One region of the Nonomuraea sp. NPDC049400 genome, then DNA from elsewhere that is predicted to be linked to it. Evidence: riboswitches for the same ligand, from Rfam matches in the RefSeq annotation. Region 1 holds a riboswitch; the other holds the start of a gene.
What was found. A riboswitch is a leader RNA that binds a small molecule or an ion and turns the genes downstream of it on or off. The one in region 1 is predicted to bind cobalamin.
Positions count from the first base shown of each region.

Region 2: linked by a shared signal. The riboswitch ahead of ACIBVN_RS38945 (ABC transporter substrate-binding protein) and the one ahead of ACIBVN_RS01085 (ribonucleoside-diphosphate reductase subunit alpha) in region 1 are both predicted to bind cobalamin.

Region 1 is NZ_JBITMP010000001.1:243,057-247,460, reverse strand. Features, by position in the region: gene ACIBVN_RS01085 (ribonucleoside-diphosphate reductase subunit alpha) at 1-2,144, opposite strand, end outside; cobalamin riboswitch at 2,165-2,359, opposite strand; gene ACIBVN_RS01080 (Bug family tripartite tricarboxylate transporter substrate binding protein) at 2,403-3,311, opposite strand; gene ACIBVN_RS01075 (SAM-dependent methyltransferase) at 3,381-4,151, opposite strand; gene glmS (glutamine--fructose-6-phosphate transaminase (isomerizing)) at 4,210-4,404, opposite strand, start outside.
Region 2 is NZ_JBITMP010000033.1:30,156-34,559, reverse strand. Features, by position in the region: gene ACIBVN_RS38950 (FecCD family ABC transporter permease) at 1-860, opposite strand, end outside; gene ACIBVN_RS38945 (ABC transporter substrate-binding protein) at 863-1,816, opposite strand; cobalamin riboswitch at 1,888-2,008, opposite strand; gene ACIBVN_RS38940 (Gfo/Idh/MocA family protein) at 2,016-2,873, opposite strand; gene ACIBVN_RS38935 (SDR family NAD(P)-dependent oxidoreductase) at 2,975-3,790, opposite strand; gene ACIBVN_RS38930 (cytochrome P450) at 3,787-4,404, opposite strand, start outside.

The DNA of each region.
Region 1 (4,404 bases):
AGGCCCTGCTTCCAGGCGTAGGCGTACATCGACGAGAGCTTGCCGATGGTCGGGCTGGCCATGAAGAGGTTCAGGGACTGCGACTGGTCGATGTACGGCTGGCGGGCGGCGGCCAGGTCGATCAGCGCCTTCTGCGGCAGCTCCCAGGCCGTGCGGTAGAGCACCTTGAGGTCGTCCGGGATGCCGGGGATCTCCTGGACCGAGCCGTCGGCCCGCTTGATGGCGTCGCGCATCTCCTGCGTCCACAGCCCGCGCGCCTGCAGGTCGGCCACCAGATACCGGTTGACCTGCAGGAACTCCCCGGACAAGGTCTCCCTCTTGAACACGTTGGACACCTGCGGCTCGATGCACTCGTAGCAGCCGGCGATGGAGGCGATCGTGGCGGTCGGCGCGATGGCGATCATGAGCGAGTTGCGCAGGCCGGTCACCCCGATCTTCTCCCGCAGCGCCGCCCAGCGCGGCGCGGCCCCGGCGCCGTAGTGGTCCGGGTGCAGCACTCCCCCGGCCGCCCGCGTGTCGGCATACGACGGGTGCCTGCCGCGCTCGGCCGCGAGGTCGGCCGAGGTGTCGTACGCGGCCAGCGCGATCTCCTCGGCGATCTGCGTGGACAGCTCCAGCGCCCGCGGCGAGTCGAACGGCAGTCGCAGCGCGAAGAACACGTCGGCCAGGCCCATCACGCCGAGCCCGATCGGCCGCCACCGCTTGTTCGCCGACTCGGCCTCGGGAGTGGGGTAGAAGCCCAGGTCGATGGTCCTGTCCAGGAAGCGCACGGCCGTGCGCACGGTGCCGCGGAGCCGGTCCCAGTCCAGGTCCCAGTCACTGTCACCGCCGGCGAGATGGGCGGCGAGGTTGATCGAGCCGAGGTTGCAGACCGCGGTCTCGGCGTCGCTGGTGACCTCCAGGATCTCGGTGCAGAGGTTCGACAGGTGGATGACGTTCTCGGGGCGGGCGGTCTGGTTGGAGGTGCGGTTGGCGGCGTCCTTGAACGTCATCCAGCCGTTGCCGGTCTGGGCGAGCGTGCGCATCATCCGGCCGTAGAGGGTCCTGGCCGGGATCTGCCGGACGTACCGCCCGGCGGCCTCGTACGCGCGGTACGCCGCCGTGAACGCCTCCCCGTACAGGTCGGTGAGGTCGGGCACCTCCTTCGGGTCGAACAGCGACCAGACCTCGTCCGCCTCCACCCTGCGCATGAACTCGTCGGGCACCCAGTTGGCCAGGTTGAGGTTGTGGGTGCGGCGGGCGTCCTCGCCGGTGTTGTCGCGCAGCTCCAGGAACTCCTCGATGTCGGCGTGCCAGGTCTCCAGGTAGACGCAGGCCGCGCCCTTGCGCCGCCCGCCCTGGTTGACCGCCGCGACGGAGGAGTCGAGCGTGCGCAGCCAGGGGACGATGCCGTTGGAGTGGCCGTTCGTGCCCCGGATCAGGGAGCCGCGCGAGCGCACCCGGGTCCAGGCGATGCCGATGCCGCCCGCGTACTTCGACAGCCGCGCCACCTGCCCGTACCTGTCGTAGATCGCCTCCAGCTCGTCGCGCGGCGAGTCGAGCAGGAAGCACGACGAGAGCTGCGGCCGGCGCGCGCCCGAGTTGAACAGCGTGGGTGAGCTGGGCAGGTACGACAGCGTGGACATGAGCGCGTAGAGCTCGGCGGCCTCCGCGACCGACTCCGACAACCCGCAGGCCACGCGGAGCAAGAAGTGCTGGGGCCGTTCCAGCACGGCCCGCGTCTCGGGGTGGCGCAGCAGGTAGCGGTCGTAGACGGTGCGCAACCCGAAATACTCGAACCGGTCGTCCGCCTCCGCGGAGATCAGGGCGTCCAGCTCGGCCGCGTGCGCGGCGACGAACTCCGCCAGCCCGTCCTGGATCAGCCCGGCCGCGTGGGTGGCGGCGATGGACTCGGAGAACGACCGCACCCCGTGCGCGGCCGCCTCGTCGGCGATCTCCTCGGCCAGCAGCCGGGCGGCGACCCGGGAGTTGGCGGGATCGGCGATGACCCGGGCGGCGGCCTCCTCGATGGCCAGACGACGGTCGATCCCGATGGTCTGCGTCACGTGCTCTCTCCTCGCGAGCTCGTCCCCCGTGAGGGCGCGCGAGAGCACGACGGCAGGCAGCACCCGCCGGTTCGCTCCCCGGCCCTCCCTCGAGGCCATGGTCACTTCACGCCGGGCGGGCAGCCCGGCATGTCGCAGGCAGGTCTTCGGGCTCGCGGGCGCGCAAGTGCTCCTACTGGCCGTCGCTTCCCAGATCGCTCCAGTGCGCATGACGGCGGTCGTTCCCGCTCACCGCTGCGGGGCAGCCCCGGAATCGCACCGGGTTCCCTTTTACTCCGCCTCCGGAGAGGCGAACCAGCGACGAGGAGGATCCTACATCTAGTAGCCGTTCCCGCAACTGACCCAGCATGTTGTGGCTCAGGGCTTGTCGAGCAGTCCGAGATCCCGCAGGACGGCGCGGGTGCGCTCGACCTCGGAGCTCAGCCACAGCTCGAAGTCGTCGCCACTCAGCGGGATCGAGACCCACCCCTCGGAACGGCAGGCCGCGTCCCAGGCCGGCGAGCCGGTCACGTCGTCGCACATGCGGATGGCCGCCTCGCGCGTCCCGTCCGGCATGGCCGCCGGGCCGAAGGCCGCCACCCAGTCCGCGAAGTCCACCCGTACGCCGGACTCCAGCAGCGTCGGCACGTCCAGCTCCGGCACCCGCCTGGCCGAGGACACCGCCAGCACCCGGACCCGGCCCGCGCCGATGCCGGCGCGCCACTCGGCGAGCAGGCCCGCGGCGGCCTTGGCCTTGCCGGACAGCAGCGCGGTGGCGGCCTCCTGGCTGCTGGGATAGCCGGTGTAGTCGACCTGTCTGGTGTCCGCGCCGAGCCCCTTGGCGATCAGCCCGAACAGCAGGTGGTCGGGCTCGCCCTCCGGCCCGCCCGCCAGCGGCGTCTGGCCCGGCCGGGCGAGCAGCTGGGCGCCGAAGTCCTCGAAGTCCCTGAATCGGGAGTCACCGGGCACGACCACGACCTCGACATCGCCGCTGAGCCGCGACAGCGGCGTCGTGGTGTCGAGGAGGGTCTGGGCGCTGTTCACCTCTGCGGCGGCCAGCGCGGGCAGGCCGGTCAGCATGACCTTCGTGCCGGCGCCGATCTGGTATCCGGCCGCGCGGGCGGTGTCGGCGAACACGTGCCCGACGCGCGCCCAGCGGCGCCCCTCCGGGTTGATCGAGAACCGGGCACGCAGGCCCGGCGCACCTCCGGTGGCGCGCTCCGTGCCGCAGCCGGCCGCGCACACGGCCACACCCAGCCCCCATGCGAAGAACCGTCGACGGCGCATGTGCCTCTCTCCCCCGAACTACCGCTCACTGGGGGTTATTGGCAATTTACCCAGAGATACACATATCTCTCACAAGGGCTTCTTCCCGACCCCGGCCATGAGCGACGACGGCAGCGACCAGTCGCCGACCAGCTTGGGCCGGTCGGGACGCCAGTCGACGGCCTGTACGAGCCCTGGGGGCTCCAGCGGGAAGTCGCCGAAGAACGCGCGGATCTCGGCGGGCGTGCGGTCGGTGCCGGAACCCGGATTCTCCGTGGCGGCCCCCCGGTATCGCTGACCGTCCTCCAGCCGGCCCATCGACGTGGCGTGGGTGATCACGAGATGGCTGCCCGGCGCCAGCCTCTCGCACAGACGGGCCACCGCCCGCTGCGGCCGCGCCGAGTCCGGCAGGAAGTGCAGGATCGACACCAGGAGCACCCCGACCGGTTCGCGCAGGTCCAGGAACCTGCCGGCCTGGGCCAGCACCGCGTCGGGATCGAGGAGGTCCGCCTGAACGAAGGCGGCCCTGCCCGGAGTTCCGAGCAGGGCCCTGGCGTGTGCGGCGACGACGGGATCATGATCGACGTAGACGACCCCGGCCTCGGGCGCCACCTCGTGCGCGCTGCCCTGGGTCGGCAGCCCGCTGCCCAGGTCGAGGAACTGGCTCACCCCGGCGGCGGCGACGTAGCGCACGGCTCGCTGGAGGAAGGCCCGGTTCGCGTGGGCCAGCGGGACCGCCTCCGGGATCAGCTCGGCGAGCTGCTCGATGGCCTGGCGGTCGACCGCGAAGTTGTCCTTCCCGCCGAGCATGTAGTCGTACATGCGTGCGAGATTGGGCGTCTCATGGTCGAACTGCCGCACGTATCGAATTTATGCCGTCCGCAGCAAGATAACGAGGTTTGAGGCCAAATTGGACTCTTTATTCGACCGTGACACTCTTGGCTAGATTGCGCGGCTTGTCCACATCGCGGCCGAGCGCCACGGCGGCATAGTACGCGAGCAGCTGCAACGGGATCGTGAGCAGGATGGGGTCGAGCTCGATCTCGTTCTTGGGGATCACGATCACGTCGTCGGCCAGCTTGGCGCCGGGCTCGCGATGGCCGACCATGATGAC
Region 2 (4,404 bases), on a different contig from region 1:
TACGAGCCGCCCGCCAGCCGCCGCACGATGTGCGGGATGACGATGCCCACGAACCCGATCAGCCCGCTCACCGCCACGGCCGCCGCAGTGGCCAGGGAGGCGGCCAGCAGCACGGTGAGCCGCACCCTGGCCGCCCGCACGCCGAGGCTCGCGGCCTCCTCGTCGCCCACGGACAGCACGTCCAGCATCCGCCCGTGCAGCAGGAGCAGCACGGCCGAGACGGCGGCGTACGGCAGGACCAGCCAGAACTGGTCCCACCCTCCGCCGACGTCGCCGAGGATCCACGCGTAGATGCGCTGCAGCTCCTCGACGTCGAGCTGCTGGATGAACGTCTGGATCGCGGTCAGGAACGACGTGACCGCCACCCCCGCCAGCACGAGCGTCGCGGTGCCGCCGGCGCGCCCGGCGGTGTTGCCGAGCGTGTACGCCAGGAACACGCCGCCCACGGCCCCGAGGAAGGCCGCGACCGGGATGCTCCCGGCCGACACCGGCAGCAGCACGACGGCCACGGTCGTCGCCAGCCCGGCTCCGGCCGCCGCGCCCAGCAGGTACGGGTCCGCGAGCGGATTGCGGAACACGCCCTGGTACCCCGCTCCCGCCATGGCGAGCAGCCCCCCGACCACGGCGGCCACCAGCACCCGGGGCAGCCGCAGCTCGAACAGCAGTCCCTGCTCGACCGGCGCGAGGCCGGAGTCCAAGTGCACGAACGGCAGCCAGTCGAGCGTCTGGAGCACCACCTGCCAGGGCGAGATGTCGGCGGCCCCGCCGATCAGACCGGCGATCATGCAGACGGCCAGCACGCCCAGGGCGCACGCCACCCAGAGGGGTCTGGCCCTGGACGGGCCGGCCTGCCGTGCCATGGTCAGCTCTTGGCCCCGGCCTTGGTCACCGCTGCGCCGATGGCCTCGGCGAGCTGGACGACGCGCGGCCCCCAGCGGGAGGCGAGGTCGTCGTCGAGCTGGATCACCTGGTCGTTCTTGATGGCGGACAGGCCCTTCCACCCCGGCCGCTTGGCCAGGGTGTCCTTGCTCTGCCCGCAGCACTTGACGTCGCCGAGGAAGATCAGGTCGGGGTCGGCCTGCGCCACGAACTCGGCCGACAGCTTGGGATAGCCGCCCGCCTGGTCGGGGGCCTTGTCGGCGATGTTCGTGAGGCCGAACATGGCGTAGACCTGCCCGATGAACGTCTGGGACGTCGCCGCGTACGGCGTCTGGTCGAGCTCGTGGTAGTACGTGAGCTTCTTGTCCTTGGGCGCCTCGGCGGCCAGCTTCTCGATGGCCGTCTTCATGCCGGAGACGACCTCGTCCGCCTTGGCCTTGTTGCCGGTGGCCGCGCCGATCTCGGCGATCTCCTCGTACGCCTCGTCCAGCTTGGCGGCGGCGGGTTCGAGGAGGACGGGCACGTTCAGCTTGCCCAGCTCGGCGACGATGTGGTCGATGTCGTTGGAGACGATGACGAGGTCGGGCTTCTTGGCGACGATGGCCTCGACGTTCGGCTTGAAGCCGGACAGGTCGCTCTTGGGGGCCTCGGGCGGGTAGTTCGACTGGTCGTCGGCGGCGACGACCTGAGGTCCGGCGCCGATGGCGAACAGCGTCTCGGTGTGGGTGGCCGAGAGGGAGACGATCCGCTCGGGCTTCTTGGCGAGGGTGACCTTGCCGTTGCCCGCCTCGATCGTGACGGGGAAACCGGCGGAGGAGGCGGCGGTGGGGGCGGTGGTGGTGGGGGCCGCGGAGGGCGTGGGGGCGGTCTGGCCGCACCCGGCCAGGACCAGCGTTCCCAGCAGCGCGCCCGCGAAGGCCGTGCGTACGGGCCTCACGAGTAGTCCTTTCACACTGTCGGAACCGAGAGACCCGCGTTGAGCGACGGATCACCCTTTTCCACGAGGGTTGATGACGTCAGCGCGGAGGCAGGCGACCTGGCTATGACAGTTGCGGGACAGCGCCGGAATCGCACCGGACTTCGCTGCAACTCTGCGCGTCGGACAAACGCTATCAATCCTCCGAACGGCCGTGGCGTCAAGGGGCGAGTTGGGCCTCCGCTTCGGCGATGATCCCCTGGAGCCTCAGCCCGTGAGCCGCGTCGAGGGGGTGGCCGCCGCCGTTCCGCACGGTCTCGGCGAACTCCGCCACGAGCGTGACCATGGGGTCGTCGTCGATGGGCTGGAGCACGGCGCTGCCGGTGCGGCCGTACACGGCGAACGTGGACGGCGGCGGGTCTCCGGCGGCGGCCATGCACAGCGACGCCTCGCTGACCGCGCCGCCCTCGTGCTCCAGCAGGAGGCCCGTCCAGCCCAGCGGGTCGCCGTGCGCGCGCACCCCGGTCACCCGGCCCAGTGCGGCGTCGAGCAGGTCGATCACGTGCGGGCCGACGTCGAGCAGCGCGCCCTTCTTGAGCCGCCACGGAGTGGCGAAGGGGTGATCGCCGAGAAGGACGCCGGAGATGTTCGCGGCGTGACCGCCGAACGCCTGGATCTCCCGGCACCGGGCCAGGAACGCGCGGGTCTGGGCGGCGTACCGCAGGGTGAGGATCATCTGGGAGGCCACGCCCGCCTCCGCGACGGCCTCGGCGAGGCGCCGGGCGCCGTCCAGTGAGTCCGCGAGGGGCTTCTCCAGCAGCAGCGCCTTGCCCGCGCGGGCGGCGCGGACGCCCAGCTCGGCCTGTACGGCGGGCGGCACGCAGAACGCCACGGCCTCGCAGGCGTCGAACAGCTCCTCGATCCGCTCGAACACCGGCGCCCCGAGCCGGGCGGCGGCCTCAGGACGGCGGGCCCACACCCCCGCCAGCCGCGTGTGCGGCCCGCTGGACAACATCGGCGCGTGCGCCATCTCGGCCCACGGCCCCGCTCCGACCAACCCCACCGCCACCGGCTCCATGCACCCTCCCCGACGCACCGCACTTTTGGGGAGGATCTTCCCACATCGCGATAAACGATCTTTGTAGCGGCGTGAACCCGCGCGGCGCCCGCCCATCGGCGTCACTGGGCGGCACGCCACTGGTGGATGGCGTGCTGCGGGCGGTGGGCGAGCGTGCCGGAGTCGATGGCGACGGTCTGGCCCGTGACGCAGCGGGCCTCGTCGGAGGCCAGGAAGCACACCAGGTTCGCGACGTCCTCGGTGGTGCAGGCCCACGGCAGGAGGCGCTCGGCGGCCTTGTCGGAGAGCTGGCCCTGCGTCATGGCCCGCCGGGCGGTCTCGGTGAGGACGAGTGCGGGGGCGACGGCGTTGCAGCGGATGCCGCGGCGGCCGTACATCGTCGCCACGTAGCGCGTGAAGCCGATCAGGGCCGCCTTCGAGGCCCCGTACGCGGCGTGGACCGCGTCCGCCACCAGGGCGGACACCGACGACATGAGGACGACGGCGCCGCCGTCCGGCATCGCGGGCACCGCGTGCTTGACCGTGAGCATCGCGCCGCGCAGGTTGACCTCCATCGTGCGGTCCCAGACCGCGGCCTCGAGCGAGTCGAGGTCGCGGTCCCGGCCATAGACGTCGGCGTCGAGCGCGGCGGCGTTGGCATGCACGACGTCCACCCGGCCGAACGACGCGACCAGGGCCGCGACGGCCTCCTCCACCTGCTTCTCGTCGGAGACGTCGCAGGTCAGCGCCATGGCCGTGCCGCCCCGGGCGCGGATGGCGGCGGCGGTGGCCCTGGCCGTCGCCGTGCGCAGGTCGAGCACGCCGACGCAGGCGCCCTCGGCGGCCAGGCGCGCCGCGCAGGCCGCGCCGATGCCCGAGCCCGCGCCCGTCACCAGCGCGACGCGGCCGTCGAACCGGCCCGGGGAGCGGCCGCTCACCACTCCACCGCCAGGGCGGCCAGCCCGCGGCCGACCAGCGACTTGCGGTAGGCGATCGGCTCGCCGGGGACGAGCCTGAGGTGCGGCAGGCGGCGGCCGAGCACGTCGAGGGCGGTACGCAGTTGCAGCCGGCCGAGCGCGGCGCCGACGCAGAAGTGGATGCCGTAGCCGAAGACCATGTGCTCGGCGGCGTTGGGCCGGTCGATCAGGAAGCGCTCCGGGTCCGGGAAGACGCTCTCGTCGTGGGCGGCGGAGTCCGTGGAGAGCAGGACGAGGGCGCCTGCCGGGATCGTCACGCCGTGCAGGGTGACGTCGCTCAGGGCATGGCGGAACGAGCCCAGCGACGCGCCGTCGATGCGCATGCACTCCTCGACGGCGTTCGGGACCAGTTCGGGCGGCACCGGCCAGGCGCACTCGCGCAGTAGTCGCAGGACGGTGTTGCCGAGCTGGTTCGGGACGGTGTCGTTGCCGCCGAGCAGGATCGTGGAGATCAGCTCGACGACCTCGCGATGGGTCAGCTCGTCGCCGATCAGGGACGTCATCAGGGACGTGAAGTCGTCCTGCGGGTCCTTGGCCCTGGCGGCGACCAGGCGATCCACGTAATCCAGATATGT